DNA from 3 places in the Viridibacillus sp. KH_047 genome. Region 2 is predicted to be linked to each of the others. Evidence: a T-box and tRNA genes for the amino acid it is inferred to sense, from the RefSeq annotation. Region 2 holds a T-box; the other regions hold tRNA genes.

Region 1 (9,433 bases), 420 kb from region 2:
GTTGTAGACCCGAAACCAGGTGATCTACCCATGTCCAGGGTGAAGGTAAGGTAACACTTACTGGAGGCCCGAACCCACGTACGTTGAAAAGTGCGGGGATGAGGTGTGGGTAGCGGAGAAATTCCAATCGAACCTGGAGATAGCTGGTTCTCTCCGAAATAGCTTTAGGGCTAGCCTCGTGATAGAGAATCCTGGAGGTAGAGCACTGTTTGAACTAGGGGTCCATCCCGGATTACCGAATTCAGACAAACTCCGAATGCCAGTGATTTATGCACGGGAGTCAGACTGCGAGTGATAAGATCCGTAGTCAAAAGGGAAACAGCCCAGACCACCAGCTAAGGTCCCAAAGTAATTGTTAAGTGGAAAAGGATGTGACGTTGCTTAGACAACCAGGATGTTGGCTCAGAAGCAGCCATCATTTAAAGAGTGCGTAATAGCTCACTGGTCGAGTGACGCTGCGCCGAAAATGTATCGGGGCTAAACAATTCACCGAAGCTGTGGATGGACATCTTAGATGTCCGTGGTAGGAGAGCGTTCTAAGTGCTGTGAAGTCAGACCGGAAGGACTGGTGGAGCGCTTAGAAGTGAGAATGCCGGTATGAGTAGCGAAAGACGGGTGAGAATCCCGTCCACCGAATGACTAAGGTTTCCTGAGGAAGGCTCGTCCGCTCAGGGTTAGTCGGGACCTAAGCCGAGGCCGATAGGCGTAGGCGATGGACAACAGGTTGATATTCCTGTACCACCTATTTACCATTTGAGCAATGGGGGGACGCAGTAGGATAGGGTAAGCATGCTGTTGGTTATGCATGTTCAAGCAGTGAGGCGTGAAATGAGGCAAATCCCATTTCTATAACGTTGAGCTGTGATGACGAGGACGTATGTCCGGAGTTCCTGATTTCACACTGCCAAGAAAAGCCTCTAGCGAGGTAAAAGGTGCCCGTACCGCAAACCGACACAGGTAGTCGAGGAGAGAATCCTAAGGTGTGCGAGAGAACTCTCGTTAAGGAACTCGGCAAAATGACCCCGTAACTTCGGGAGAAGGGGTGCTCTAGTAGGGTGAAAGCCCGAGAGAGCCGCAGTGAATAGGCCCAGGCGACTGTTTAGCAAAAACACAGGTCTCTGCAAAACCGTAAGGTGACGTATAGGGGCTGACGCCTGCCCGGTGCTGGAAGGTTAAGAGGAGTGCTTAGCGCAAGCGAAGGTGCGAATTGAAGCCCCAGTAAACGGCGGCCGTAACTATAACGGTCCTAAGGTAGCGAAATTCCTTGTCGGGTAAGTTCCGACCCGCACGAAAGGCGTAACGATCTGGGCACTGTCTCAACGAGAGACTCGGTGAAATTATAGTACCTGTGAAGATGCAGGTTACCCGCGACAGGACGGAAAGACCCCGTGGAGCTTTACTGTAGCCTGATATTGAATTTTGATACATCTTGTACAGGATAGGTAGGAGCCAGAGATTCCGGAGCGCCAGCTTCGGAGGAGGCGTTGGTGGGATACTACCCTAGATGTATTGAACTTCTAACCCATGCCCCTTAGCGGGGTAGGAGACAGTGTCAGGCGGGCAGTTTGACTGGGGCGGTCGCCTCCTAAAGAGTAACGGAGGCGCCCAAAGGTTCCCTCAGAATGGTTGGAAATCATTCGTAGAGTGTAAAGGCATAAGGGAGCTTGACTGCGAGACCTACAAGTCGAGCAGGGTCGAAAGACGGGCTTAGTGATCCGGTGGTTCCGCATGGAAGGGCCATCGCTCAACGGATAAAAGCTACCCCGGGGATAACAGGCTTATCTCCCCCAAGAGTCCACATCGACGGGGAGGTTTGGCACCTCGATGTCGGCTCATCGCATCCTGGGGCTGTAGTCGGTCCCAAGGGTTGGGCTGTTCGCCCATTAAAGCGGTACGCGAGCTGGGTTCAGAACGTCGTGAGACAGTTCGGTCCCTATCCGTCGTGGGCGTAGGAAATTTGAGAGGAGCTGTCCTTAGTACGAGAGGACCGGGATGGACACACCGCTGGTGTACCAGTTGTTCTGCCAAGGGCATCGCTGGGTAGCTATGTGTGGACGGGATAAGTGCTGAAAGCATCTAAGCATGAAGCCCCCCTCAAGATGAGATTTCCCATTACGCAAGTAAGTAAGATCCCTCAAAGACGATGAGGTAGATAGGTTCGAGGTGGAAGTGTGGCGACATACGGAGCTGACGAATACTAATAGATCGAGGACTTAACCAAATTTTACTTAACTAACTTCAATGTAATTTATCCAGTTTTGAGAGAATAATAAAAAACTTTTCTAAAATAGCAAAAAACACTTGCTAAACTTTAAAAAAGATGATATAATTATTCTTGTCCTTAGGTAATACAATAGTCTAGTGACGATGGCAAAGAGGTCACACCTGTTCCCATGTCGAACACAGAAGTTAAGCTCTTTAGCGCCGATGGTAGTTGGGGGTTTCCCCCTGTGAGAGTAGGACGTTGCTAGGCGATCATATTATTCCGAAGTAGCTCAGTGGTAGAGCATCCGGCTGTTAACCGGACGGTCGTAGGTTCGAGTCCTACCTTCGGAGCCATTTTTGGAGAGCTGTCCGAGTGGCCGAAGGAGCACGATTGGAAATCGTGTAGGCGAGTAACCTTGTCTCAAGGGTTCAAATCCCTTGCTCTCCGCCATACACATTATCATTTATTATATGGCCCCTTGGTCAAGCGGTTAAGACACCGCCCTTTCACGGCGGTAACACGGGTTCGAATCCCGTAGGGGTCACCATTTATAACATTATACGGAGGATTAGCTCAGCTGGGAGAGCACCTGCCTTACAAGCAGGGGGTCGGCGGTTCGATCCCGTCATCCTCCACCATTTAAATTAATAATACCATTATCGCGGGGTGGAGCAGTTCGGTAGCTCGTCGGGCTCATAACCCGAAGGTCACAGGTTCAAATCCTGTCCCCGCAACCAAATGGTCCGGTAGTTCAGTTGGTTAGAATGCCTGCCTGTCACGCAGGAGGTCGCGGGTTCGAGTCCCGTCCGGACCGCCATTTTTAAAAAAAGAATATTAAATTATTATGGGTCAGTAGCTCAGTTGGTAGAGCATTAGATTGAAGCTCTAAGTGTCGGCGGTTCGATTCCGTCCTGACCCACCATAATAATGCCGGTGTAGCTCAGTTGGTAGAGCAACTGACTTGTAATCAGTAGGTCGAGGGTTCGACTCCTTTCGCCGGCACCATGTTTTTCTGGAGGGGTAGCGAAGAGGCTAAACGCGGCGGACTGTAAATCCGCTCCTTCGGGTTCGGCGGTTCGAATCCGTCCCCCTCCACCATTTTTTTATTTTAGGGGCATAGTTTAACGGTAGAATAGAGGTCTCCAAAACCTTTGATGTGGGTTCGATTCCTACTGCCCCTGCCAATTTAAATTATATAATGGCGGTTGTGGCGAAGTGGTTAACGCACCTGATTGTGGTTCAGGCATTCGTGGGTTCGATTCCCATCAGTCGCCCCATTTAATTTTTGACAATAAAATAATTCAGATATAATAATATTATGGCGGTTGTGGCGAAGTGGTTAACGCACCTGATTGTGGTTCAGGCATTCGTGGGTTCGATTCCCATCAGTCGCCCCATATTATTGGGGTATAGCCAAGCGGTAAGGCAACGGATTTTGATTCCGTCATGCCCTGGTTCGAATCCAGGTACCCCAGTTAAATTTGCGGAAGTAGTTCAGTGGTAGAACACCACCTTGCCAAGGTGGGGGTCGCGAGTTCGAACCTCGTCTTCCGCTCCATTTTCTATTTACGGCGGCATAGCCAAGTGGTAAGGCACAGGTCTGCAACACCTCTACCACCGGTTCAAATCCGGTTGCCGCCTCCAATTATTTTTAAAATAACTACATATGATCTATAATAATATTATGCCGGTGTGGCGGAATTGGCAGACGCGCACGACTCAAAATCGTGTTCTTTCGAGAGTGTCGGTTCGACCCCGACCACCGGTATCCTAAACTATATATACATTAAGACTCTAGCTTATGTGCTAGAGTCTTTTTTTGTGTTTTTTGAATACGACTATTTTTATCAAAGATCCTTGCAGTGATTTAAAGGAGGTATTCAATGAGAAAGAGCGCATTAACAGAACAACAATTAACATTCATTCAGACGTTATTTTAGAGCCTATTATACACGCGGCCATAGGGATGCAACAATCATGTTCTATAGTAATGAATTAACTGCTGCTAAGAAAGTGATAGGAAAAGTACTCGTAAAATTCACTCACATGACTTAGAGGAGTTTATCATACAGAGTAAGGAATTATCTAAAGATTGTCACGATTAACACACGCTTACGTGTTCTCAGAATTATTTGTAAGCCAAGAAAAAATTTGAATGGTCAGCATTCAAAATCATTTTACGAAGTACGATAGCAGCAGGTATAGATGTCTTAATCCTAATGACGATAGTAGGATATACGGACAAATCTATGGGGAAATGATATTCTTCAATTTAAACATAAGAAGTTTGGGTCTTTAAAGGGCTTGAAAATATAAAGGAGAGTATAGAAAAAGAGCGTGCTTATAGTCTATGGCGGAAGAATTACAAACTATAAATTTTCCTAAGGGTTACTTGTCGATTTTGCTCTGAAAAAGTAGAGTTTTAGTTAAATTAAATTATTCCAATTATAAATTATTTATTCATAGTTAATTTGACCTAAACAAATCAAGTCGCCATTGAATAAACTATTTTTAAAGACTAAAATGCCAATAAAGACACTAGAAAGGTTGATAAGCAAATTTATGAAAACAATTATTTTTATAGGTAGTAATAAATCCGGTTCAAGTAGAGAGGCAATGAAGGCCGCTGAAAGGCTAGGGTTTTTTACTATATTATTAACCGATAGGAAACGGTTCCTTGAAAACAGACTTGATTTCCCCGAAGTTCACCAAATGGTTCTGACTGAATTGAGTAATCATAATTTGTTAAAAGAAAATATAAGAGCAATACAAGCACAAGGAAAAAAAATAGAAGCTATATTGAGTTTTATTGATCCTTATGTCCATGTAGCAGCAAAGCTGTCAAAAGAATTTGATTTGACTGCAGTGTCCCCTGAACCTTTAGAGAAAATGGAAGATAAGCTTTCAACACGTGAACTTTTAAAAGATCTTCCGGTATCCCCCTATTTTGTAAAGTTTGAAAAAGATGATTCCTTAGAAGACTTTATCGATAATCAAAAAGGGTTATTTCCTCTCATTGTAAAAACCCCCGTTTCAACTGGTTCTAAAGATGTGTTATTTGCCAAAGATGACAAGCAATTAGAACAATCCATTAATGCATTATTAATGAAAGGGAACAGAGAGTTATTAATTGAGGAATATTTAGAGGGTCCTCAATATTTGATTGAAGCTTGTGTGTACAAAGGAAAAGTTCATATTATTGCAGTCCTTGAACAAGAAATAACGTTTTTCGACCGTTTTATTGTTACTGGTTATTGTTTGTTGGGAGATATGGACAAAGCCCTTTACAATAAAATCTATGAAACCGTTTGTTTGGTACTGGAACGTTTTAATTTGAATAATGGATCTTGCCATTTAGAAATGCGATTAATTAGTAATGAATGGAAACTAATTGAAATAAACCCTCGGATATCAGGGGGAGCAATGAATCGAATAATTGAAACGGCCTATGGAATTAATTTAGTTGAAGAAACCATAAAGATTTTTTTAGGACAAGAGCCTAATCTCGAAAAAAAATACAAAAGATTTGTATTTGCACAATATTTAACAAGTGTATCTACTGGTACTTTAATAAAGGTAACAGGAAAAAATCGTTGTTCTCGGATAGACGGGGTGGAGGAAGTTTTTATTAAGCCTAAAAAAGGGAAGGTATTACATCCACCTTTATCTATGGGCGATCGCTATGGATATGTGTTGGCTTCTTCAGAAAATAAAGAAGAAGCAATCAGGACTGCTAAGGAAGCTGCAAAGGAAATCCGTTTTTATATTGAACCTATTTAATTGGAGTGGATAAAAAATGATAGATGGCCGACATGAAAAAAAAGAAGAAGATGAGTCCGTTTGTAATCTGAAACCTACTTTGAAAAAGATTTATGAAACTCAGAACAAGGCAAAATTACCAATCTTTCGAGGTATACTTCAGGAAACCATCCCATTTATTTTATATTCCTCAGCAACTGCTGAACCTTATTTTGCCTTTGGTACTACCACGACCTCACAATCCCTATTTAGAACTTGTTTTTTCCGTATTGAGGATTTAATTGACTCGAATGTCTCCCTATCATTATTACGTCCAATTGATATAGAAGGAAATTGTTTAGACACTATACACATTCCGTATCGATTAGAAAAAACGAATATTAAAGTGATTGTATGCATACATGAATTTTCCGGTATTCAGTGTATCAGCCCTAAATTAATAGATCGTCAAAGTATCATTGTTGAACAAAAGTGCTAGGAACAAAAGACGAATTAGCATTTTCGAATCTTTGATCCATCGGTCTTACTAAGCATCTTTAGATATTTAACAAACTTGATTGGAATTTGGAATGCATGCTTTTGGGTTTATTTTGCATGTATCTTTGTAATTGTACAGAGAAAATCATAAATTAATAATATAGGATATAGGTGTTCATAAAAAGAAGAATACTGGATAGTCTTTTCAAATAATTTTCTTAGAATGGTATCTTTTATTAAGGAGAGATGGAAAAATATGATCTTAATTGGAATGCTGCATCATAGAGCAGAACCTGAGAAAGTAAAGAAGGCCTATGCCTATTCTGTTGTGGCTAAAGCTGAAGGTGTGGAATTTTTTTACTTTACAGCTGGTAAAGTTGATATTGAAAACCAAAAAATTATCGGGAAATATTATGAAAATGGTGTGTGGATTGAAAAGGAATATCCATTTCCAGATGTCATTTATAATGCAAGTTATCCCTTAGGTGAAAAAGCAGAGCAAACCTTCGACTATTTATCTGAGAGGATTACATTTACTAGTCATTCAATCGGAGATAAATTGAGTGTCCATAAAAGGATTAAGGAAGGTGAGGATTTTAAACAATACCTGATTCCAACACTCGAACTAACTAATGTCAAATATTTACTGGATATGATTAATCTATATCCAAAAATCGTTATGAAACCTATTTCTGGCCACCAAGGTGAGGGCATCCTTTTCATTGAAAAAGAAGATGATAAATTCAAAATTAATGACTCAGGCAAAATCTCAATTTATACGAAAGAAGAGTTATTAGACTTGGCGTTACTTAAAATTCAGGAACAAGAATATATAGTTCAAAGGTTTATTTCAAGTCAGATAAAATCAGGCCATGTATTCGATTTCCGTTTGCATGTACAAAAAAATGGAGAAGGAAAATGGGTCATAACATCAATATACCCCCGTATAGGACCTTTGGGCAGTATTACATCTAATTTAGGTAGTGGGGGTTATACTGCTTATCTTGATCATTTTTTACAAAAAGAGTTTAATGATGACTGGTTTAATGTCAAAAGATTACTTGAGCATTTTTCATTAAGCTTTTCTAACCATTTTGATTCATTATACGATGATTTCCCACTCGATGAATTAGGAATCGACGTTGGAATCGATGAAAACCAAAGATTGTGGTTATTTGAAGTAAATTGGCGGCCTGGAATCCCAATAATATTTAATAGTGAATTAGACGTAGCAAGAAACACGATTCATTACGCCAAATATTTAGCCCTTAATAACAAGAACTTGTCTTCGAATTGAGGTTTAGAGAAATGTAACTGCCTTTACTTTTGGAGAAGGTAGTTTTTTAATAGAAATTTTATCTGGACTGCATACAACATTAGGTAAATAAAAAAATTTGTTTTTGAACTAGCGGAGGCTTTACTCGAAGATCAATGAGCTGCGTAGACTGCTCTTTTTTCTTGTTCTTAGGTTTCTACAATATTTGAGGACTAAAAAAAGAGGAGGGAAATTTCTCTCCTCTTTTATTATTATTTAGTAGTTATAGAAACAAAATCAGGATTTATTGATTTTTATTCCGAAGAAACACATAAAAATTTAACAGGTTTGCTTGCGAGATTCAACCAATAATGCGGACTACTAGAGTCGATGATAATGGAGTCATGTTCGTTTAAATGATATTCTTCATCATTTATTTGTACGGTCAGCTTGCCATCTAAAACATACAGAAATTCTTTTCCGTGATGAGTAAATTGATTCCCCTTGTTTTCTCCCGGATTTAGAATTATAAGAAGTGGGTTAAAGCCAAGGCCTGTATGATTGCCGGATAGGTCTTTGTAAATGAATTGGTTGACGGTCAAATCCGCACTGTTATTAATTCCTCGAATGACAGTCGGCTGATTTTGTTCTGTTTCTGTGTTGAAAAAGTAACTAGGATTTACTTGAAGTACTTCGGATATTTTCTTGAGCGATTCTAGTGTTAGAGATGATTTCATACGCTCAACTTGTGATAGAAAACTGATGGATAAATCAGTCTTGTCTGCAATTTCCTTAAGGGTTAATTTTCTTTCTTTTCGTAGGCTTTTTATTGTATCTCCAATTGTTTTGTCCATAACAATACCTCATCTCAATGTATGTAAAGCATACACCATTATATATTTTAAAAATAAAGTTGACAGAATATTATCTCTAATCTAATATTAGGTTATCGTAATTTAAGTAATACTTCAAAAGTATTGAACTTTCACTTAAATTATAAAACATATGTTAATAAATAACTAGAGACTCTTTTTATAAGTAATTTTGAAACAGTATATTAAAAATTGGATTGGAGAGATTTAAATGATTATTAAAAAAGTATATACAACAGTTGATGTACATGTTGCAGGCGAACCATTACGAATTATTACGGACGGGCTACCCGAGATAAAAGGAGATACTCAATTGGAAAGACGTGCTTACTGCATGGAACATCTTGATTACATAAGAGAAGTGCTGATGCTTGAACCAAGAGGGCATCACGGTATGTATGGATGTATTATTACGCCTCCTGCAAGCCCTCATGCAGATTTTGGAGTTCTGTTTATGCACAATGAAGGTTGGAGCACGATGTGTGGACATGGAATTGTTGGTGTGATCACGATGGGGATAGAAACAGGTCGTTTCACCGTGACAGAAGAAAATCAGAAATTTATTATCGATAGTCCTGCAGGTGAAATAGTAGCTTATGCAAAATGCAATGGCTCTATTGTGGAAGCGGTTTCTTTTGAAAATGTCCCGTCATTTGTATTGGAAAAAGATATGCCTGTAAGTATTGATGGTTATGAATTCAATGTTGATATCTCATTTGGAGGTGCTTTCTACGCAGTTGTTAAAAGCAAAGAGATGAGCTTGAAAGTAAATACTAAAGATTTACCAGCAATTCAAAAATGGGGAACAAAAATCAAACGATATATAGAAGATAAAATAGATGTAGTTCATCCACTTGAAAGTGG
Region 2 (9,433 bases):
TTCAGCTTTTTTATATAGAGATAAGGTAAAATTTGTTGGAGTTTTATTTGACTAAGAGAAAAATTAAGACTCGAAATGAGAACTTACTAGGTGGGAATACCTTTTCGCTAAATGAAAAACTGCCCAAGCGAAGTTGAAATCGTTTGGACAGCTTTTTTTTATTAGGCCATTGCTTTGGCTAAATCTTGCATAAAGTTTTGTTGTTTTTGTTGATCTGCATTGTTCCACCATGCTTCTAAAAAGACGCCAAGTCCAGGGAGTAAATGCTCCTCACCGCGTTTAATTGCATCTTCAACAACACTCTTCAGTTCTTCGGCACTTTGACCTTGAACATTAGCTTTAACGGCTTGTCGAATTTGAAAATTCATACTTCATCCCTCCTATTTTCATTTTTGCCGTTAGGCTCGATAGTTATACATTCATTTGTTAAAATTAGAATGGTTGATATTATTTACTATTGTGAATTTTGCAAAAAACATTACGTAACTAAGGGGTTGTTTTATCATGAGAGCATTTGTTTTTGAAAAAGGGTCTTTTAAAGTTTCTGAATTACCTAACCCACAAGCTGGTACTTTAGAAGCAGTCGTTGCGATTAAAGCTGCAGGGTTAAACCGTCGAGATTTGTATACACCTGGACGTTTAGGAAATGATAGCGAGGCGCTTATTTTAGGTTCTGATGCAGCCGGTATTATTGAAGCAATTGGTGAGGGTGTGACAGATTGGGCAGTAGGCGATGAAGTCATTATTAATCCTTCGTTGCGTTGGTATGAAAATTCTGATGTACCTCCTGCTGATTTTGATATTTTAAGCTTTCCTGACAACGGAACATTTGCGGAGAAAATTGCTATTTCAGTGGAACAACTTGAGCGAAAGCCAGTACATCTTTCATTTGAAGAGGCTTCTGTAATTGGTATTTCACCATTAACAGGTTATCGAGCCTTATTTACAAAAGGGCAAATAGAAGCGGGCCAAACAATATTTATCCCAGGAGCAGGTAGCGGTGTTGCAACGTTTTTAATCCAAATGGCTAAGAATGTTGGAGCTAGAGTCATAGTCTCATCTCGTAATGAAGAAAAACGAAATGCAGCGCTTGAGATCGGTGCTGATGTTGCGATTGATACGCATGCTGACTGGGTAGAATTATTAAAAGAGGAACAAATCGATGTTGTTATTGAAAGTGTTGGACGCGCCACTTTTAATCGCTCTTTGGATGTTTTAAAAAAGGGTGGTAAAATAGTATTGTTCGGTGCAACAACAGAAGACGTTGTCGATTTTGACTTACGAAAATTTTTCTATGGACAATATACATTGTATGGGACTACAATGGGAAGTCGCGAGGAATTCCGTGCATGCCTTGAGCATTTAGCGAAATTTAACACGCATCCAGTGATGGACCGAACTTTCTCATTAGATGAAGCGGAACAAGCGCTTGAATATTTAAAAGAAAATCATCAGTTTGGCAAAATAACTATAACGATTTAAAAACTAAAGGCGGTATACATTTTATGAAAAGAATAGAATCACCACAAAATTCACTAGTGAAGTATTGGAAAAAGCTAGTGACAACTAGAAAAGAACGTGAACGCTCTGGCGAATTTATCGTTGAAGGATTCCATTTAGTTGAAGAAGCAATTAAAAACAATGGTGAGGTACTAACAATTATCGTCCGTGAAGGTGTGGACATTCCACATACATGGAATATGGATGACATTTTTGTTGTAGAAGTAACACAAGCAATTGCAAAAGAATTATCTGAAACAGAACACCCTCAAGGGATCTTCGCACAATGTAAACAACGTGAGGTAACAGAGGAAGAACAAACAGGCTGGACTAAATTATTATTAATTGATGCAGTTCAAGATCCGGGCAATGTAGGTACAATGATTCGTACGGCAGATGCAGCTGGTATTGATGCGGTTATTCTTGGTAAAGGCTCAGCTGATGCTTTCAATCCAAAAACAGTACGCTCTGCTCAAGGCTCGCATTTCCATATCCCTGTTGTAAAAGGAGACCTTGGAGACTGGATTGACAATTTACAAGACCGTTTAATCCCAGTTATCGGGACAGCTCTAGATAATGCAGTAGTCTATTCTGAAGTGAAAAAAGGCGATAAATTTGCACTTATTATGGGCAATGAAGGCAATGGTATTCACCCAGACTTACTTGCAAAAACAGATGCCAATGTTATCATTCCGATTTTAGGGCAAGCTGAATCTTTAAATGTAGCAGTAGCTTCTGGTATTTTGTTATATAACTTCGCAGTTTCAGCAAAGTGACCTTGAAGAAAACAATTTAGTTGCGTATAATGATTATTATTGCATACAATAATTAAAAATAATTTAAATGCTTCGATCGGAAAAAGTATATGTTTCTACACTTTTAAGGGAGTGCTCGCCAAAGACTGCAAGCGTGCATAAAGTTGTATTACATGGAAGTTCACTCCGTTAGCAGCCACCGGGACCAGCAATTGCTGTAAAGGTAGGCCGGTTTAGAGCCGTTATGTCAATGAAGTGATTGTACTTAAGTACAATAACTAGGGTGGTACCGCGAACTATGTCCTCGTCCCTTTTTAGGGGGCGAGTTTTTTTGTGCAGATTTTTTATAGTCTACATAAAAGAAGGTTTGCATGTTTAGTAAAAACAATCTGTTTTTACTATTCGATATTGGAAGGAGGAATTTAAATGGCAATGGAAGAACAATTAAATCAGCTAAAGGAAGAAGCTTTAGCGAAAATTGCAGCGGCATCGAACTCTAAAGAGTTGAATGATGTGCGTGTTGCTTATTTAGGTAAAAAAGGTCCGATCACGGATTTATTAAAAGGGATGGGTAAACTTCCTGCAGAGGAACGTCCTAAAATGGGTGCTCTAGTAAACGTTGTACGTCAAGAAGTGACTGAGGTGCTTGAAGCACGTGCGCAATTACTAGAGGAAAAAGCGGTACAGGAACAACTTGAAAAAGAATCAATTGACGTGACTTTACCAGGACGTCCTATAAAAGTTGGTAGTAAACATCCGCTAACAAAGGTTGTTGAAGAAATCGAAGACTTATTCATCAGCATGGGATATGAAATTGCGGAAGGACCAGAAGTTGAAAAAGACTATTATAACTTCGAAGCATTAAACCTACCAAAAGGTCACCCTGCTCGTGATATGCAAGATACATTCTATATTTCTGAAGAGATTTTACTTCGTACACAGACTTCTCCTGTACAAGCTCGTACTATGGAAGAGAAACAAGGTGCTTCTGTGAAAATTATCTGTCCGGGTAAAGTATTCCGTCGTGACAGTGATGATGCTACACATTCGCATCAATTCAATCAAATTGAAGGACTTGTAATAAGCGAGAACATTACAATGAGCGATTTAAAAGGTACTTTGGATCTTTTCGCGAAAAAAATGTTTGGCCAAGAACGTGAAATTCGTTTACGCCCAAGTTTCTTCCCATTCACTGAGCCTTCAGTAGAAATGGATATCTCTTGTTTCAAATGTGGTGGAGCTGGCTGTAGTTTATGTAAACAAACAGGTTGGATTGAAATTTTAGGTGCCGGTATGGTACATCCAAACGTTCTTGAGATGGCTGGATACGATCCTAAAAAAGTTTCAGGCTTCGCATTTGGTATGGGGCAAGAACGTATTGCAATGTTGAAATATGGGGTGGATGATATCCGTCATTTCTATACAAATGACATCCGATTCTTATCACAATTCCACCGCACAGAAGAGTAAGGAGGGGTAAACATGCTAGTATCGTTAAAATGGTTAGAACAATATGTTGATTTACAAGGCCTAGAGCCAGCAGTTTTAGCAGAAAAAATTACACGTTCTGGGATTGAAGTGGACGGTGTTGCAAACCTAGCTGAAGGTATGAAAAAGCTAATGGTTGGCGAAGTGAAAGAAAAAGTAAAACACCCAGAAGCGGATAAATTAAATATTTGCCAAGTAGATTTTGGTGAAGAAGAATTATCACAAATCGTATGTGGTGCTCCAAACGTAGCAGTTGGTCAAAAAGTGATCGTTGCTCGTCCAGGTGCTCATTTACCAGGTGGTAAAATCAAAAAAGCCAAACTTCGTGGTGAAGTATCAAACGGTATGATTTGTTCATTACAAGAGCTTGGTATCGAAGGTAAATTAGTACCAAAAGCTTACAGTGAAGGTATTTTCGTATTACCTGCAGAAACACCAGTAGGGGCAGATCCACTTGAAGTGCTTGGCCTATATGACACAGTACTTGAACTTGGTTTAACACCAAACCGTTCAGATGCTATGAGTATGTTAGGTGTTGCTTATGAAGTAGGAGCAATCCTTTCAGAGGATGTTAAATTACCGGAACTAGAGTATACAGAATCAGCTGAAAAAGCTTCTGATTATTTAAAACTTCGTGTAGATGCACCGGTAGAAAACCCTATGTACGTAGCAAAAGTTGTGAAAAACGTTAAAGTCGCTGAGTCTCCATTATGGTTACAACAGCGTTTAATGGCGGCTGGCGTTCGTCCGCATAACAATGTTGTCGATGTTACTAACTACATCTTAATGGAATATGGTCAACCGCTTCACGCATTTGACTATGACCGTTTAGGAACAGGGGAAATCGTAGTTCGTTTAGCTAATGAAGGCGAAAAAATAACGACTCTTGATGATAAAGAACGTACATTAAATGCGAATAATCTTGTTATTACTAATGGTAAAGAGCCAGTAGCTGTAGCTGGAGTTATGGGCGGATTAAACTCAGAAGTGCATGATGGGACAACGACTGTTGTCATTGAATCAGCATACTTTGAAGGTTTATCAGTACGCTACACATCAAAAGACTTAGGTTTACGTAGTGATGCAAGTGCCCGTTTTGAAAAAGGTCTTGATCCGAACCGTGTTATTCCTGCGGCGGAACGTGCAGCTAAATTATTAGCAGAACTTGCTGGTGGGGAAGTATTAGCTGGCTCAGTTATTTTTGATGAATTGGATAAAACACCTGCAAAAGTAATCGTTTCTCCTGACTTTATCAATGCTCGTCTTGGTATGAAGATTTCTTTAGATGATATGGTGTCCATTTTAAAACGTTTAAAATTTGATGTTGAAACTGCGAATGGCATGCTCTATGTAGATGCACCAACTCGCCGTCAAGATATTAAAATTGAGGAAGATATCGTCGAAGAAATTGCACGAATTTATGGCTACGATGAAATTCCAACAACACTTCCTGTAAGTGAAACAACACCTGGTGGTTTAACACCTTATCAAGCAAAACGTCGTATCGTACGTGCATATTTAGAAGGTGCAGGTCTTCACCAAGCGATTACTTACTCATTAACATCTGATACACTTTCACAAAAATTTGCATTAGAAACAGCGCCTGTTACAAAACTGTTAATGCCAATGAGTGAAGAACGCAGCACATTACGTCAAAGCTTAATCCCGCATTTAGTGGAAGCAGCATCTTATAATGTCGCACGTCAAGCAGACTTAGTAGCACTTTATGAAGTAGATTCTGTATTCTTAGGTTTAACTGAAGAAAATCTTCCACATGAAGAAGAGCATGTAGCTGCAGTTATCACAGGTAAGTGGTTAGATCACGCTTGGCAAGGTGAACATAAACAAGTTGATTTCTTCGTATTAAAAGGAATCGTTGAGGGTCTATTTGATCGCCTAGGTTTAGCAGCTGCAGTAACATTTGAACGTGCTACTGTAGCTGGTTTACACCCAGGACGTACGGCTAACGTATTATTAAATGGCAACCGTATTGGTCTAATCGCGCAATTGCACCCAACTGAACAAAAAGCAAATGGTTTAAAAGAAACGTACGTAATGGAAATGAACTTAGCAGCTATTTTAGAAGCTTCTACTGAAGCACTAGTTTACGTTCCAGTTCCACGTTTCCCATCGATGTCTCGTGATATCGCATTAGTTGTGGACAGAAGCACAGCGGCAGCGGATCTTGAAGCAATTATCCGTCAAGCAGGTGGCACTTTATTGAAAGATGTTCGTGTCTTCGATTTATATGAAGGAGACAAAATGGAAGAAGGTAAAAAATCAGTAGCCTTCTCACTACAATACTTCGAACCTGAGCGTACTTTAACAGATGAAGAAGTAGTAGCAGCACATGACGAAGTGTTAAAAGCATTAGCAGAAGCAAATGCACAAATTCGTTAATTAAATAGATTTTTAAACTAAATACCTGACCAGACGTTATGTCTTGGTTAGGTATTTTTTTTTATTATCCTTTTCATGGAAGTAACTATCTGTTATACTTATTGTATAACAAAGAAGAGGTGAACAAGATGAGTTCATTATTAATGATGCTTTTACCGATAATAATCATTCAGTTTATTTTAATGATTGTTGCTTTAATTGACCTAGTGAAAATTCCGCAAACAAATGGGCCGAAATGGCTGTGGGCTATTGTGATTGTTTTTGGGAACATTATAGGGCCGATTATTTACTTTATCTTCGGGAGAAAACAAGTATGAGTCAGTTATTACAAGTTTCAGCGTTGCAAAAGAATTATGGACAGCATGAAGTGATAAAAAATATATCTTTTGAGTTAACACAAGGAACGGCAACGGCTTTAATTGGACCAAATGGAGCAGGTAAAACAACTATATTATCAATGCTTGCTGGGCTATTAAAACCAACAAATGGGCAAATTCAATTCGACGGAATAGTAGGGGACCCGAGAGCTGCGATTGGATTTTTACCACAATATCCACAGTTCAATACTTGGCTAACAGCGAGTGAATTTTTAATAATGGCAGCTAGATTAAATGGGTTGACTGCTCAAACTGCGAAGGAAGAGTCAGAGAAAATGCTTCAATTCGTTGGATTAAAAGATGCAGCGAATAAGAAGATTGGTACGTTTTCTGGTGGTATGAAACAAAGATTGGGTCTAGCACAAGCCATTATACATAAACCCAAACTCCTCTTATTGGATGAGCCAGTATCTGCTCTTGATCCAGCAGGTCGCTTAGATATGATGAATTTGATGAAATCACTACAACAAGAAATGACGATTTTGTATTCAACACATATTTTGAATGATGCTGAGCAAATGACGGATCAGCTATTATTCTTGAAAGCTGGTAAATTAGTTGAGAAAGGTTCATTGCAAGATGTAAAAGCAAAATACGAACATCGTCAAATTGTAGTGGAATTTAAAGAGGTAGAAGAAGCTACTCAATTTGTAGTGAACAGCACATTCAGTGCAGAGCAACATGGTAACATCGTAATTTTGCAGACAGATGATATGCAACAAGTTATTCAGGAGTTAGCAAAAGAGACCTTTACAATCCGGAAAGTCGAGCAGCAATCTGCTAGCTTGGAGGAAATCTTCATGAAGGTGGCAAAACTATGATGCAATGGCGTGTACTTTTACAAAAAGAATGGCGTGATCATGTACGTAGCTTGAAGATATTATGGATTCCTCTAGTGTTTGTATTATATGGTGTTATGCAGCCGGTAACACTATATTATATGGAAGATATTATGAAGGCTGTCGGCAATATGCCTGAGGGCTTTGATAGTGGCATAACAGATATGACATCAGTTGAAGTAATAGCTTCTACAGTCGGACAGTTCCATCTCATTGTTTCACTTATTATTGTTTTAAGCTTTATGGGGATTATTAGTAAGGAAAGAAAAAATCGTACAGCCGCGCTACTATATGTACGACCAATATCTTTTTCTTCGTATTACTTCAGTAAGTGGTCTGGAGCAACAATTGTTGCACTCGTTAGTACAATAATAGGCTTATTAGCGAGTTACTATTATACAGTGATTTTATATAATGAAGTAGACGCTTGGCGGATAGCAGCCCTCATTGGCACGTATAGTCTATGGGTATTGTTCGTCGTGACGGTAACAGTCACAGCGAGTGCATTATTCTCTACGGGTGTTGCGGGTACTCTAGCAATTCTTCTGACGTATTTTCTACAGCTAATCGATAGCATTATCGGACAGTTCTGGACAGTGTCTCCTTTGAAATTGGGCACATACGCAGTAACGTGGCTTGGGTCAAAACCAGATAGTAGTGATTTTTGGTTATCGGTCGTCGTGACGGTTGTTGCCATAATAGTGTTAATGTTTGTTGGAGTATTTGGAGCAAGAAAGAATATGGAAAATATAAAAATATAAAAAAACAAGCTATTCCTTCTCTTGATGAAAGAGAGGAATAGCTTGTTTTTATTTGGAGCGTTTTTTAGCGGCAATGGCATGTGCTTTTTGCGTATTTGCAAAATGCCATTTCGTCATAGATTTTAATGTTGCTTCGCCCTTCGATAGTAAAATACGCGCGGCCATTTCATCCACCTTATTACTAGCTCCCTTTTGAAGATCAAAGCCAACTAAATCGCCGAGGCGGTCCATTTCTTTTAAGAAGGCGTATCGTGCTAGAATAGATGCAGCGGCTACTGAAACATGAATTTGTTCTGCTTTTGTAGCAAATAGTACATTCTCTTTAACGATGATTTTTTCACTTTTTAGGTGGTTATAGTAAATGCCACGTTCCGCAAATTGGTCAATTAAAATATGTGCTGGTTTTTCTGGTGCAATTTTGCCGAGCACGTTATGAAGTGCTTGGTTGTGCATCATTGCTTTGATTTTCCCTTGAGACCAGCCTCTAGCTTGGATGGTGTTATATTTGTCGTTTCGTACAGTTAGAATGCTATGAGGTAGTGCTCGCATTAAGTCAGGCGCGATTTGTCTCATAAAGTCATCCGTTAGCATTTTAGAGTCTTTAACACCGAGTTCACGAACAAGTGCAATTTTATCAGCAGATACATATACGGCGGCTACCGTTACGGGGCCGAAGTAATCGCCTGTTCCTGTTTCATCAGAACCCATTACGGAGAGTTGTTCAAAATTGGAAGGCAACTTATCACCCTTTGATGACGTCTTTTTAGTCGTAGGATCATTAGGTTTCCCCCATCGACTAGACTCCCGTTCGGCTCCGTTTCCTTGAAACATCACTTTGCCAGATTTATATGAAGTGATAGAAGTATCGCCTAACTTCGCAGCAAATATGACTCCTGGCGCATTGCGTTCTACTCTAGATGAGGCATAATAAGAAGCAAGTTCTCCTTGCTTTTCGGTTGTTAAAACAATTACAATATTAGACATTTTATAGTCCTTTCTACTCTCGTTATTCACATGATAAACAGTTTCATGGTATGATTAGAAATAGGATTTTAAGGAGGGGCAGCTGTGTCAGAGCAACAAAAAAATCGAATTTCAGTTGATATATATGGTCAAACATATACTATGCTTGGTACAGAGTCAACAACACATATGCGTTTAGTCGCGTCCACAGTTGACAATACTATGAGAGAGATTAAACAGGCAAACCCGAGCCTTGACAGTACAAAACTGGCCGTCCTTACAGCTGTAAATTCAGTAAATGATAGTTTAAAATTAAAAGAGCAACTTGCATTATTAGAAGAAGAACTGAA
Region 3 (9,433 bases), 180 kb from region 2:
TTCCCTCAGAATGGTTGGAAATCATTCGTAGAGTGTAAAGGCATAAGGGAGCTTGACTGCGAGACCTACAAGTCGAGCAGGGTCGAAAGACGGGCTTAGTGATCCGGTGGTTCCGCATGGAAGGGCCATCGCTCAACGGATAAAAGCTACCCCGGGGATAACAGGCTTATCTCCCCCAAGAGTCCACATCGACGGGGAGGTTTGGCACCTCGATGTCGGCTCATCGCATCCTGGGGCTGTAGTCGGTCCCAAGGGTTGGGCTGTTCGCCCATTAAAGCGGTACGCGAGCTGGGTTCAGAACGTCGTGAGACAGTTCGGTCCCTATCCGTCGTGGGCGTAGGAAATTTGAGAGGAGCTGTCCTTAGTACGAGAGGACCGGGATGGACACACCGCTGGTGTACCAGTTGTTCTGCCAAGGGCATCGCTGGGTAGCTATGTGTGGACGGGATAAGTGCTGAAAGCATCTAAGCATGAAGCCCCCCTCAAGATGAGATTTCCCATTACGCAAGTAAGTAAGATCCCTCAAAGACGATGAGGTAGATAGGTTCGAGGTGGAAGTGTGGCGACATACGGAGCTGACGAATACTAATAGATCGAGGACTTAACCAAATTTTACTTAACAAACTTCAATGTAATTTATCCAGTTTTGAGAGAATAAGAAAAAAACTTTTCTAAAATAGCAAAAAAAACACTTGCTAAACTTTAAAAAAGATGTTATAATAATTCTTGTCCTTAAGAAAATAGTCTAGTGACGATAGCAAAGAGGTCACACCCGTTCCCATGCCGAACACGGAAGTTAAGCTCTTTAGCGCCGATGGTAGTTGGGGGTTTCCCCCTGTGAGAGTAGGACGTTGCTAGGCGAACAATATGGAGGATTAGCTCAGCTGGGAGAGCACCTGCCTTACAAGCAGGGGGTCGGCGGTTCGATCCCGTCATCCTCCACCATTATTTTTAATAAACAATGCCGGTGTAGCTCAGTTGGTAGAGCAACTGACTTGTAATCAGTAGGTCGAGGGTTCGACTCCTTTCGCCGGCACCATTCATTTCATATGAGCCATTAGCTCAGTTGGTAGAGCATCTGACTTTTAATCAGAGGGTCGTAGGTTCGAATCCTACATGGCTCACCATTTTTAAAAAACATTATATGCGGGTGTGGCGGAACTGGCAGACGCACTAGACTTAGGATCTAGCGCCGCAAGGCGTGGGGGTTCGACTCCCTTCACCCGCACCATAATTTTTAAGTTTATCAGCATATTGCGGAAGTAGTTCAGTGGTAGAACACCACCTTGCCAAGGTGGGGGTCGCGAGTTCGAACCTCGTCTTCCGCTCCAAAATATGCCGGGGTGGCGGAACTGGCAGACGCACAGGACTTAAAATCCTGCGGTAGGTGACTACCGTACCGGTTCGATTCCGGTCCTCGGCACCAACTTTTAATATAATACAAGTGATATAAATGCGCCCGTAGCTCAATTGGATAGAGCGTCTGACTACGGATCAGAAGGTTGTGGATTCGACTTCTGCCGGGCGCGCCATTAACGGGAAGTAGCTCAGCTTGGTAGAGCACTTGGTTTGGGACCAAGGGGTCGCAGGTTCGAATCCTGTCTTCCCGACCATTAATACTTTAACCCTATGGGGCCTTAGCTCAGCTGGGAGAGCGCCTGCCTTGCACGCAGGAGGTCAGCGGTTCGATCCCGCTAGGCTCCACCAATTTATTGCTAAATTTAATACCATCATGGCGGCGTAGCTCAGCTGGCTAGAGCGTACGGTTCATACCCGTGAGGTCGGGGGTTCGATCCCCTCTGCCGCCATACTAACCAAACTAAAGGACCTTTAGCTCAGTTGGTTAGAGCAGACGGCTCATAACCGTCCGGTCGCAGGTTCGAGTCCTGCAAGGTCCACCATCTACACAACGTTATATTTTTTGGAGGAATACCCAAGTCTGGCTGAAGGGATCGGTCTTGAAAACCGACAGGCGGGTCATACCGCGCGGGGGTTCGAATCCCTCTTCCTCCTCCATTTTTAAAAAGTTAATTTCATAATATCATTATCGCGGGGTGGAGCAGTTCGGTAGCTCGTCGGGCTCATAACCCGAAGGTCACAGGTTCAAATCCTGTCCCCGCAACCAAATGGTCCGGTAGTTCAGTTGGTTAGAATGCCTGCCTGTCACGCAGGAGGTCGCGGGTTCGAGTCCCGTCCGGACCGCCATTTTTTAAAAATATTGTATTAATCATCATGGGTCAGTAGCTCAGTTGGTAGAGCATTAGATTGAAGCTCTAAGTGTCGGCGGTTCGATTCCGTCCTGACCCACCATGATGCGGGTGTAGTTTAGTGGTAAAACCACAGCCTTCCAAGCTGTTGTCGAGAGTTCGATTCTCTTCACCCGCTCCAATTTTATGGGCCTATAGCTCAGCTGGTTAGAGCGCACGCCTGATAAGCGTGAGGTCGATGGTTCGAGTCCATTTAGGCCCACCATTAAAATTTTTCCGAAGTAGCTCAGTGGTAGAGCATCCGGCTGTTAACCGGACGGTCGTAGGTTCGAGTCCTACCTTCGGAGCCATATATGGGGAAGTACTCAAGTGGCTGAAGAGGCGCCCCTGCTAAGGGTGTAGGTCGCGTAAGCGGCGCGAGGGTTCAAATCCCTCCTTCTCCGCCATATAGGCCCCTTGGTCAAGCGGTTAAGACACCGCCCTTTCACGGCGGTAACACGGGTTCGAATCCCGTAGGGGTCATACTAAAAAACCATTAGAATCATATTTGATTCTAATGGTTTTTTTGCGTTTGGAAAGTAAATTGAAAAGGCGTATTTTTAATGAGTTAAAGCAATTTTTGCAGATTATGAAAAAGAGTTCTTTATAATTAGGCAAGATAAAAATCATCATAAATATATGAAGTAACATACTAAGTAAGGGCTGTTTGCGGTACTTAGATTTTTTATATTATATACTGTTGACCTTAACGTTACGTCAAACTATATAGTAGAAACATGGAGGTGAAAAGAGATGGAAATGACGATTCAAAAACTTGCTCAGCTGTCAGGAGTTAGTTCAAGAACATTGCGTTATTATGATGATATTGGCTTGTTAAAACCTGCACGTGTAAATTCTTCAGGTTATCGTATTTATGGGCAAGAAGAGATTGATTTGTTACAGCAAATATTATTTTATCGTGAATTAGGATTTAAGTTAGAAGTCATTAAAGAGATCATAACAGTCGAGAATTTTGACTATAAGAATGCCTTAATGGAGCATTATAAGGCATTAATGGAGAAACGCCAACAATTAGATGTCATGATAACAACAGTAACTAAAACGATTAGTGCTATGAATGGAGGAATTCAAATGTCAAACGAAGAAAAGTTTGAAGGTTTAAAGGAAAATTTGATTTTAGATAATGAAAAACAATATGGCCAAGAGATACGACAAAATTACGGAGAAGCTACAGTTGATTCTTCAAATAATAAAGTGCGAAAAATGACCGAACAGCAATATGAAGAAGTGCAAGCATTAGAGCAAGAAGTGATGAGTTTATTAAAGCGAGCAATGGAAACTGGTCAAGCTGATAGTGATGTTGCTCAGCGTGCTGCTGAAACACATAAGCGATGGTTAATGTATTATTGGCCAAAGTATAGCAAAGAAGCACATGCAGGACTTGCAGAAATGTATCTGGCAGATGAACGTTTCACGAGCTATTATGACAAAGAGCAAACTGGTACAGCGCAACTTTTAAGAGATGCTATATTAATCTATACTGGAATGAACAATTAGAGTACTGCAAAAAGCAGTACTCTTTTTTATGTTTGATTTAAAAAATATAGGAAATAATAATAAATAGGTTATATTAATGGAGGAATAAAATGACGAACACAAAATATCAAAATTTAAAAAATCAAATGATACAAGAGTTATTTGTGTTGCAGGGAAGAAAATATACACATGAGCCCCTAGAGTCAACAGAGTTATCCAATTATGACAACCATCCTGCAGATCAAGCAACTGATTTAACAGACCAAGTGACAGAAATGGCGATAGGCGAACATAATGAACAGCAAATTGAAAAACTTGAGGCTGCGTTGCGAGCTATTGATGATGGTACGTATGGAAAATGTAGCGAATGTGGAGAAGACATTCCATTTGGTCGATTAGAGGCTATTCCAACAGCACTTACATGTGTTGAACATGTACCAGATGATAAGGTACCTACTGACAGACCTGTTGAGGAAGAAATATTAAATGCTTCAACAGAGCGACCTATACTGGATGAAAGATCGATTGTTGATAATGAGGACAGTTTTCTAGAAGTAGAAGCATACGGTTCCTCAGATTCACCTAGCGACCAAATAGAATAAAGCAAAAATGGGACTGTGAAGATACAGTTCCATTTTTGTTGTGCTCAATATTAATGACAATTATATGAAGTTAGAAAGCTCTTTGATGAATTATTCAGAAAATTATATACATGTTAAGTGTACATAATAGTAAAATGGAAATATATAGATTTTATTGTATATAGAGTATTTATAGGTTTAATTACAGTTTCATCAACCGATTGATAAATAAGGGGTGAAAATAAAGATGTGGGAAAAATACTCTTTATTACTTAGTGGAATCGGCGTATCGTTTTTTGGAAATTGGATTTACATAATCGCGTTGAATGTATTGGTTCTTGATATGACCAAATCAGCAGTAGCAGTTGCAGGTATTTATATTGTAGGCCCTGTTGCAAAGTTACTAACGAATTTCTTTGCCGGCTCCATTATTGATAGGCAGAATAAGAGAAGATTAATGATATTGTCTGATGTGGTTAGAGGTTTACTAGTGCTACTTGTGCCTTTTATGGGGTCGATTTGGATTATTTATACCATAATATTTGTTGCAAATATGGCCGGCTCCTTTTTTGGGCCCAGCTCTACTTTTTATATTACGAAATTTGTAAAGGAAACCGATCGACGACGATTCAATTCAATCATGAGTATGATGAATTCAGGTTCGTTTTTAATCGGCCCAGCGCTTGCAGGTATACTAATTGCAACAGTTGGTACAACGATATGTGTCGTGATTAACGCAGTTACATTCTTTTGTTGTGCGATTTGTATTTACTTGTTACCAAATATTGAAGATGAAACAATATTAAAGCGGGAACCAATTACATTAAAAATGATGTTAGCAGATTGGCAGGTTGTTAAGTCATATATAAAACAAGACCATCATTTTATAAAAGTATATTTATTATTCCAAGTTGCTTTAATGATTGCTTTTTCTCTAGATTCACAAGAGGTGACATTTATTAAACAGAACTTAGGATTATCTAATCAAATGTATGGAATAATCGTTAGTATTACGGGCATAGGCTCGATTATTGGAGCATCTATATCAGCAATGTTGGTGAAAAAAATATCATTACAAACGTACTTTGCGGTAGGTATGTTGATGACAACAGTTGGCTATTTATTATTTTACAGCTCGGTAGGGTTTTGGACAGCTACTGCAGCATTTATCTTTTTAGGGTTCTTTATGTCATTCGCCAACTCAGGATATGATACTTTCTATCAAAAAAATGTGCCAACAGAAATTATGGGGCGGTTTGGTAGTGTTACAGCAATGTTCTTAAGTATTTTACAAATTTCATTTACTTTTATTATCGGTGCTCTAGCTGAATGGTTTTCTTTACAAATGGTGGCTGTAGGGTTTTCGGCAATAGCAGTGCTACTGTCGGTTATATTGTGCACACAAGTATTTCAAAAATCAAACAAGCGATATTATGCTGAAACATCGTAACCATGTATAATATGTGCAGTAAGATAGCTAATGGGGGTACAACATATGAATATTATCGATTTGCATTGTGATGTGTTATGGAAATTGTCCATAGCCGAAGAACCACTTAATTTTAGAAATGCACCACAATTACAAGCAAATTTAGAACGCTTAAAGCAAGGAAAAGTGAAGGTGCAATTTTTTGCGATTTTCGTAGATGAAGATATACCTCAAGGGAGAAAATACTTAGAGGCACTCCGCCAAATTGAATTATTCCAAACACAAGTGCTTGCTCCAAATCCGGAGATGGTACATATTACAGATTGGCATCAACTAGAAACGCTACAAGAAGGTGAAATTGGAGCGGTTTTAACATTAGAAGGTTGTGATGCCATCGGAGCCGATCTATTCAAATTACAGGCAATATTAGACGCAGGAGTGAAACTAGTTGGCCTCACTTGGAATAATGAGAATGCTGTTGCTTATGGTGCACAAAATGACCCTAATTTAGGTTTGAAAGATTTTGCAAAAGAGGTTGTGGCATTATTAAATGAACGTGACATTCTCATAGATGTGTCACATTTGAATATGCAGGGATTTTGGGATGTGCTACCGATAGCAAAACATATTATTGCTAGTCATTCGAATGCACGTGCATTATGTGACCATCCTCGTAATTTAACGGATGAACAGGCAAAGGCTCTTGTAGAACATGGTGGTCATATTCATCTAGTTTATTATCCAGAGTTCATTGTCAATCATACTGAATCAGCTACGATGGACGCATTGATTCAACATTTTGTGCATTTAGCGAATGTAGTTGGAGTAGAGAATTTAGGGCTAGGATCAGATTTTGACGGCATTCACCAGTTTGTAGAAAATTTACAGAATGCATCTCAAACTCAAAATTTGTTAGAGAAATTGCAAGAACATTTTACTAAAGATGAAGTGAAAGGTATTGCGAGTAATAACTTCTTATCTTATGTGAAAAAAATACAAAAATAAGCATTATGAAACGTCATGACGCAGGTTGTCATGACGTTTTTTTATGGAGAAAATAAAAAATCATTTTTCTGCAGTGAAGTTAATTCTTTGTTATTTTCACTAGTACTTGCTTATTTTTGCCGAAAATAATTAAATCGTAAGTATCTTTCATTATCCGGTCTTTAGTGGATTCTAATGCGAAAAATTTCTTGAGAGTCTCTTTTAAATAAGTGACATTTTCGGACTTAGACTTATCTAACCCCGTATTTAAAGAAATATAGGTCTTTCCATTCTTTATTTGATAACTTACACCTTTCAGCATGTAATCACTTTTCCCAATAATATTATCAGAAATAGTGCTAATGATTGGACTCCATCTATAATCTTGTTGTCTTTTCGATTTGTCATAAAGTTTAAATTCAACTTTTTTAAATTTAAACTTTTCCTTTTTTAAAGCCTTTTCCACAGCTTGCTTTATAGTCTTTTTTCTTTTTTCAGTATTAGGTAATTCTATAACGAGGACTCCAGACTTTATACCGTTATATTCTATACTAGGCGGTGTATCATATCCGAACTTTTTCATGGTTTTTGAAATGATAGGGAAGATGTTCAACAGTTCTTTATTGATTTTTTCAGTTTTAGATGGCAACTCATTAGGAGGAACATTTTCGAATTTTTCAATTTTGATTTTATAAACGTCAATATAATGGGTTGCCAAAATTTCTTCAACTTTCTTTGTCACTATTGGTTTTTCTTTTTCCAATTCTTCATTAGTTAGATGGAGGGAAATAGTTATGGTATGAGGATTTGGTATTACTCCGACACTCATAACTTCATAATCGGAGTTGTTTAAAGTATCAAAAATTTCCCGCGTAACAGGAATCCCACCCATATCTAATTGGATTGGAGCTAACTTCTTTTCATTACTAGCCATTACTGGTGAAATGGTGGTATTACTTACAAAAAGGCATAAGAAAGCAATTGCAATGCTTACAAAGAAATGTGGCTTCTTCAATAGATTACGTTTTACTTTCATAAATGCTGTCTTCTGTAGCTTGGCATCTAGGTGTTTTCTCGTAGTGATAACCCCTTTTCTTCATTTTTTAGTCCCTTAATAATATTGATTTCTACCCTTCATTTAAATCGGAATGTACATAAGTAAAATATATGTTAGTAGATAAAATCTCATGACATAATCTATCACGACGTTTATATTTTAGCTGTATTAGAATTTTTTAGTAAATTACTAGCGAAAATACATAGAAAATGCGATTGAACTTTGCAAATGAAGTGCCGAATTGCCAATAAAGATGTATGATAGTATAGGATATTTAAGTATGTACGAGTGGATTCCAGTAATTGGTGGAATCCGTTGACGGAGGGAATTTTCATGAATCGGAAGTTGTCAGCAACAACCGGCGACCGAATTGAAACAGAGCAATCGACATTATATTTTCATATAGAAACAATAGAAGTAAGTCGATTGTCAGCGCTCGCCTTTTTTGAAGCGGGTGAGCAATCATTTGCTGGGCAACGATTTTTTTGGCAAAATCGTGAAAAAACATTTACGCTTGCAGGTTTGGGGCATGCTCATACAATTTCAAGCGATGCAAAAGAACATAGATTTGATGACGTTGAACAACAATGGAAAAAGCTAACGCAAAATGTTGTGAATGATGAAAGTAATATTCAACCCATTTTGTTTGGTGGTTTTACATTTGATACGGAAAATGAAGTGTCAGGTGAATGGACAGGTTTCCCAGAAGCTTTTTTTGCTGTTGCAACATATCAACTTGTAGTGAAAAATGATAAAGCTTATGTGAGTATTCATTTGATCACTGATGAAGAAAATACGACAGAAGCGCTCAATGCTTTACGCAAAGAGCGTGATGAATTGATTCATACAGCGCAAGTAAAGGCGTTAAAAACATATGCCAAGCCACAAATTAAGGGCAGCTATGAGCCTTATAAAGAAGAATACTTGGAATCAATTAGCAAGGTGACGTCTTTAATACGCCAAAAAGAAGCAGATAAAGTTGTTATTGCACGATCGCTCGCCTTGCAATTTGAAGAACAAGTAACATCTCCTAATGTGTTGTCACAAGTAATGATGGAGCAGCCAGAAAGTTATCTATTTGGCCTAGAAGAACAAGGTAAATTGTTTTTTGGAGCATCACCTGAGCGTTTAGTAAAGGTTTCCGATAAATATGCCTACTCTTCATGTATTGCAGGTTCTATCAAACGCGGGAAAACGGCTGAAGAAGATGACTTGCTAGGACAAAGCTTATTAAATGATACGAAAAACCTTTCCGAGCATCAATATGTGGTGGATATGATCTTGCAGACATTTAAAGAAAACTGTGCAAGTTATCAAATTCCAAATGCGCCTCAGTTGTTGAAAATTAGAGATATACAACATTTGTTTACACCAGTTGAAGGGCCATTGAAAGAAGAAGCGACTGTTTTACAATTAGTAAAAACATTGCACCCAACACCGGCTTTAGGGGGCGTACCTCGTATGAAGGCTATGGAAGTAATACGAGAATATGAGCCAATGAATCGAGGTCTCTATGCAGCTCCAATTGGGTGGCTAGATGCTCAAGGTAACGGGGAATTTGCTGTAGCTATTCGTTCGGCTCTTTTAGCTAAAGATCAAGCATTTTTATATGCTGGTGGTGGCATTGTGGCTGATTCAC

Evidence for each region. The T-box of region 2 lies ahead of pheS (phenylalanine--tRNA ligase subunit alpha). A T-box ahead of a tRNA ligase gene usually reads a tRNA of that ligase, here a tRNA-Phe.
Region 1: it has a tRNA-Phe gene. The T-box ahead of pheS (phenylalanine--tRNA ligase subunit alpha) is inferred to sense a tRNA for this amino acid. The anticodon was not compared.
Region 3: it has a tRNA-Phe gene. The T-box ahead of pheS (phenylalanine--tRNA ligase subunit alpha) is inferred to sense a tRNA for this amino acid. The anticodon was not compared.

What each region holds. Positions count from the first base shown of each region.
Region 1 covers NZ_CM174479.1:568,037-577,469, forward strand. Annotated here, with positions in the region: rRNA gene AC3IS5_RS02845 (23S ribosomal RNA) at 1-2,221, shown strand, start outside; rRNA gene rrf (5S ribosomal RNA) at 2,358-2,473, shown strand; tRNA gene AC3IS5_RS02855 (tRNA-Asn) at 2,485-2,559, shown strand; tRNA gene AC3IS5_RS02860 (tRNA-Ser) at 2,565-2,656, shown strand; tRNA gene AC3IS5_RS02865 (tRNA-Glu) at 2,679-2,753, shown strand; tRNA gene AC3IS5_RS02870 (tRNA-Val) at 2,769-2,844, shown strand; tRNA gene AC3IS5_RS02875 (tRNA-Met) at 2,867-2,943, shown strand; tRNA gene AC3IS5_RS02880 (tRNA-Asp) at 2,947-3,023, shown strand; tRNA gene AC3IS5_RS02885 (tRNA-Phe) at 3,053-3,128, shown strand; tRNA gene AC3IS5_RS02890 (tRNA-Thr) at 3,136-3,211, shown strand; tRNA gene AC3IS5_RS02895 (tRNA-Tyr) at 3,221-3,304, shown strand; tRNA gene AC3IS5_RS02900 (tRNA-Trp) at 3,317-3,390, shown strand; tRNA gene AC3IS5_RS02905 (tRNA-His) at 3,408-3,483, shown strand; tRNA gene AC3IS5_RS02910 (tRNA-His) at 3,528-3,603, shown strand; tRNA gene AC3IS5_RS02915 (tRNA-Gln) at 3,610-3,681, shown strand; tRNA gene AC3IS5_RS02920 (tRNA-Gly) at 3,690-3,764, shown strand; tRNA gene AC3IS5_RS02925 (tRNA-Cys) at 3,777-3,850, shown strand; tRNA gene AC3IS5_RS02930 (tRNA-Leu) at 3,893-3,974, shown strand; gene AC3IS5_RS02935 (ATP-grasp domain-containing protein) at 4,769-5,986, shown strand; gene AC3IS5_RS02940 (CotY/CotZ family spore coat protein) at 6,003-6,443, shown strand; gene AC3IS5_RS02945 (YheC/YheD family endospore coat-associated protein) at 6,699-7,739, shown strand; gene AC3IS5_RS02950 (helix-turn-helix domain-containing protein) at 8,012-8,551, opposite strand; gene AC3IS5_RS02955 (proline racemase family protein) at 8,781-9,433, shown strand, end outside.
Region 2 covers NZ_CM174479.1:986,435-995,867, forward strand. Annotated here, with positions in the region: gene sspI (small acid-soluble spore protein SspI) at 162-368, opposite strand; gene AC3IS5_RS04970 (zinc-binding dehydrogenase) at 505-1,482, shown strand; gene AC3IS5_RS04975 (TrmH family RNA methyltransferase) at 1,506-2,276, shown strand; T-box leader at 2,340-2,570, shown strand; gene pheS (phenylalanine--tRNA ligase subunit alpha) at 2,688-3,725, shown strand; gene pheT (phenylalanine--tRNA ligase subunit beta) at 3,738-6,143, shown strand; gene AC3IS5_RS04990 (PLD nuclease N-terminal domain-containing protein) at 6,272-6,460, shown strand; gene AC3IS5_RS04995 (ABC transporter ATP-binding protein) at 6,457-7,341, shown strand; gene AC3IS5_RS05000 (ABC transporter permease) at 7,338-8,120, shown strand; gene rnhC (ribonuclease HIII) at 8,169-9,104, opposite strand; gene zapA (cell division protein ZapA) at 9,189-9,433, shown strand, end outside.
Region 3 covers NZ_CM174479.1:811,416-820,848, forward strand. Annotated here, with positions in the region: rRNA gene AC3IS5_RS04065 (23S ribosomal RNA) at 1-609, shown strand, start outside; rRNA gene rrf (5S ribosomal RNA) at 745-860, shown strand; tRNA gene AC3IS5_RS04075 (tRNA-Val) at 870-945, shown strand; tRNA gene AC3IS5_RS04080 (tRNA-Thr) at 964-1,039, shown strand; tRNA gene AC3IS5_RS04085 (tRNA-Lys) at 1,052-1,127, shown strand; tRNA gene AC3IS5_RS04090 (tRNA-Leu) at 1,147-1,231, shown strand; tRNA gene AC3IS5_RS04095 (tRNA-Gly) at 1,257-1,331, shown strand; tRNA gene AC3IS5_RS04100 (tRNA-Leu) at 1,338-1,426, shown strand; tRNA gene AC3IS5_RS04105 (tRNA-Arg) at 1,456-1,532, shown strand; tRNA gene AC3IS5_RS04110 (tRNA-Pro) at 1,537-1,613, shown strand; tRNA gene AC3IS5_RS04115 (tRNA-Ala) at 1,632-1,707, shown strand; tRNA gene AC3IS5_RS04120 (tRNA-Met) at 1,735-1,808, shown strand; tRNA gene AC3IS5_RS04125 (tRNA-Ile) at 1,825-1,901, shown strand; tRNA gene AC3IS5_RS04130 (tRNA-Ser) at 1,924-2,016, shown strand; tRNA gene AC3IS5_RS04135 (tRNA-Met) at 2,049-2,125, shown strand; tRNA gene AC3IS5_RS04140 (tRNA-Asp) at 2,129-2,205, shown strand; tRNA gene AC3IS5_RS04145 (tRNA-Phe) at 2,235-2,310, shown strand; tRNA gene AC3IS5_RS04150 (tRNA-Gly) at 2,315-2,388, shown strand; tRNA gene AC3IS5_RS04155 (tRNA-Ile) at 2,396-2,472, shown strand; tRNA gene AC3IS5_RS04160 (tRNA-Asn) at 2,483-2,557, shown strand; tRNA gene AC3IS5_RS04165 (tRNA-Ser) at 2,563-2,653, shown strand; tRNA gene AC3IS5_RS04170 (tRNA-Glu) at 2,658-2,729, shown strand; gene AC3IS5_RS04175 (MerR family transcriptional regulator) at 3,000-3,764, shown strand; gene AC3IS5_RS04180 (TraR/DksA C4-type zinc finger protein) at 3,854-4,345, shown strand; gene AC3IS5_RS04185 (MFS transporter) at 4,572-5,774, shown strand; gene AC3IS5_RS04190 (dipeptidase) at 5,820-6,758, shown strand; gene AC3IS5_RS04195 (hypothetical protein) at 6,838-7,773, opposite strand; gene AC3IS5_RS04200 (isochorismate synthase) at 8,128-9,433, shown strand, end outside.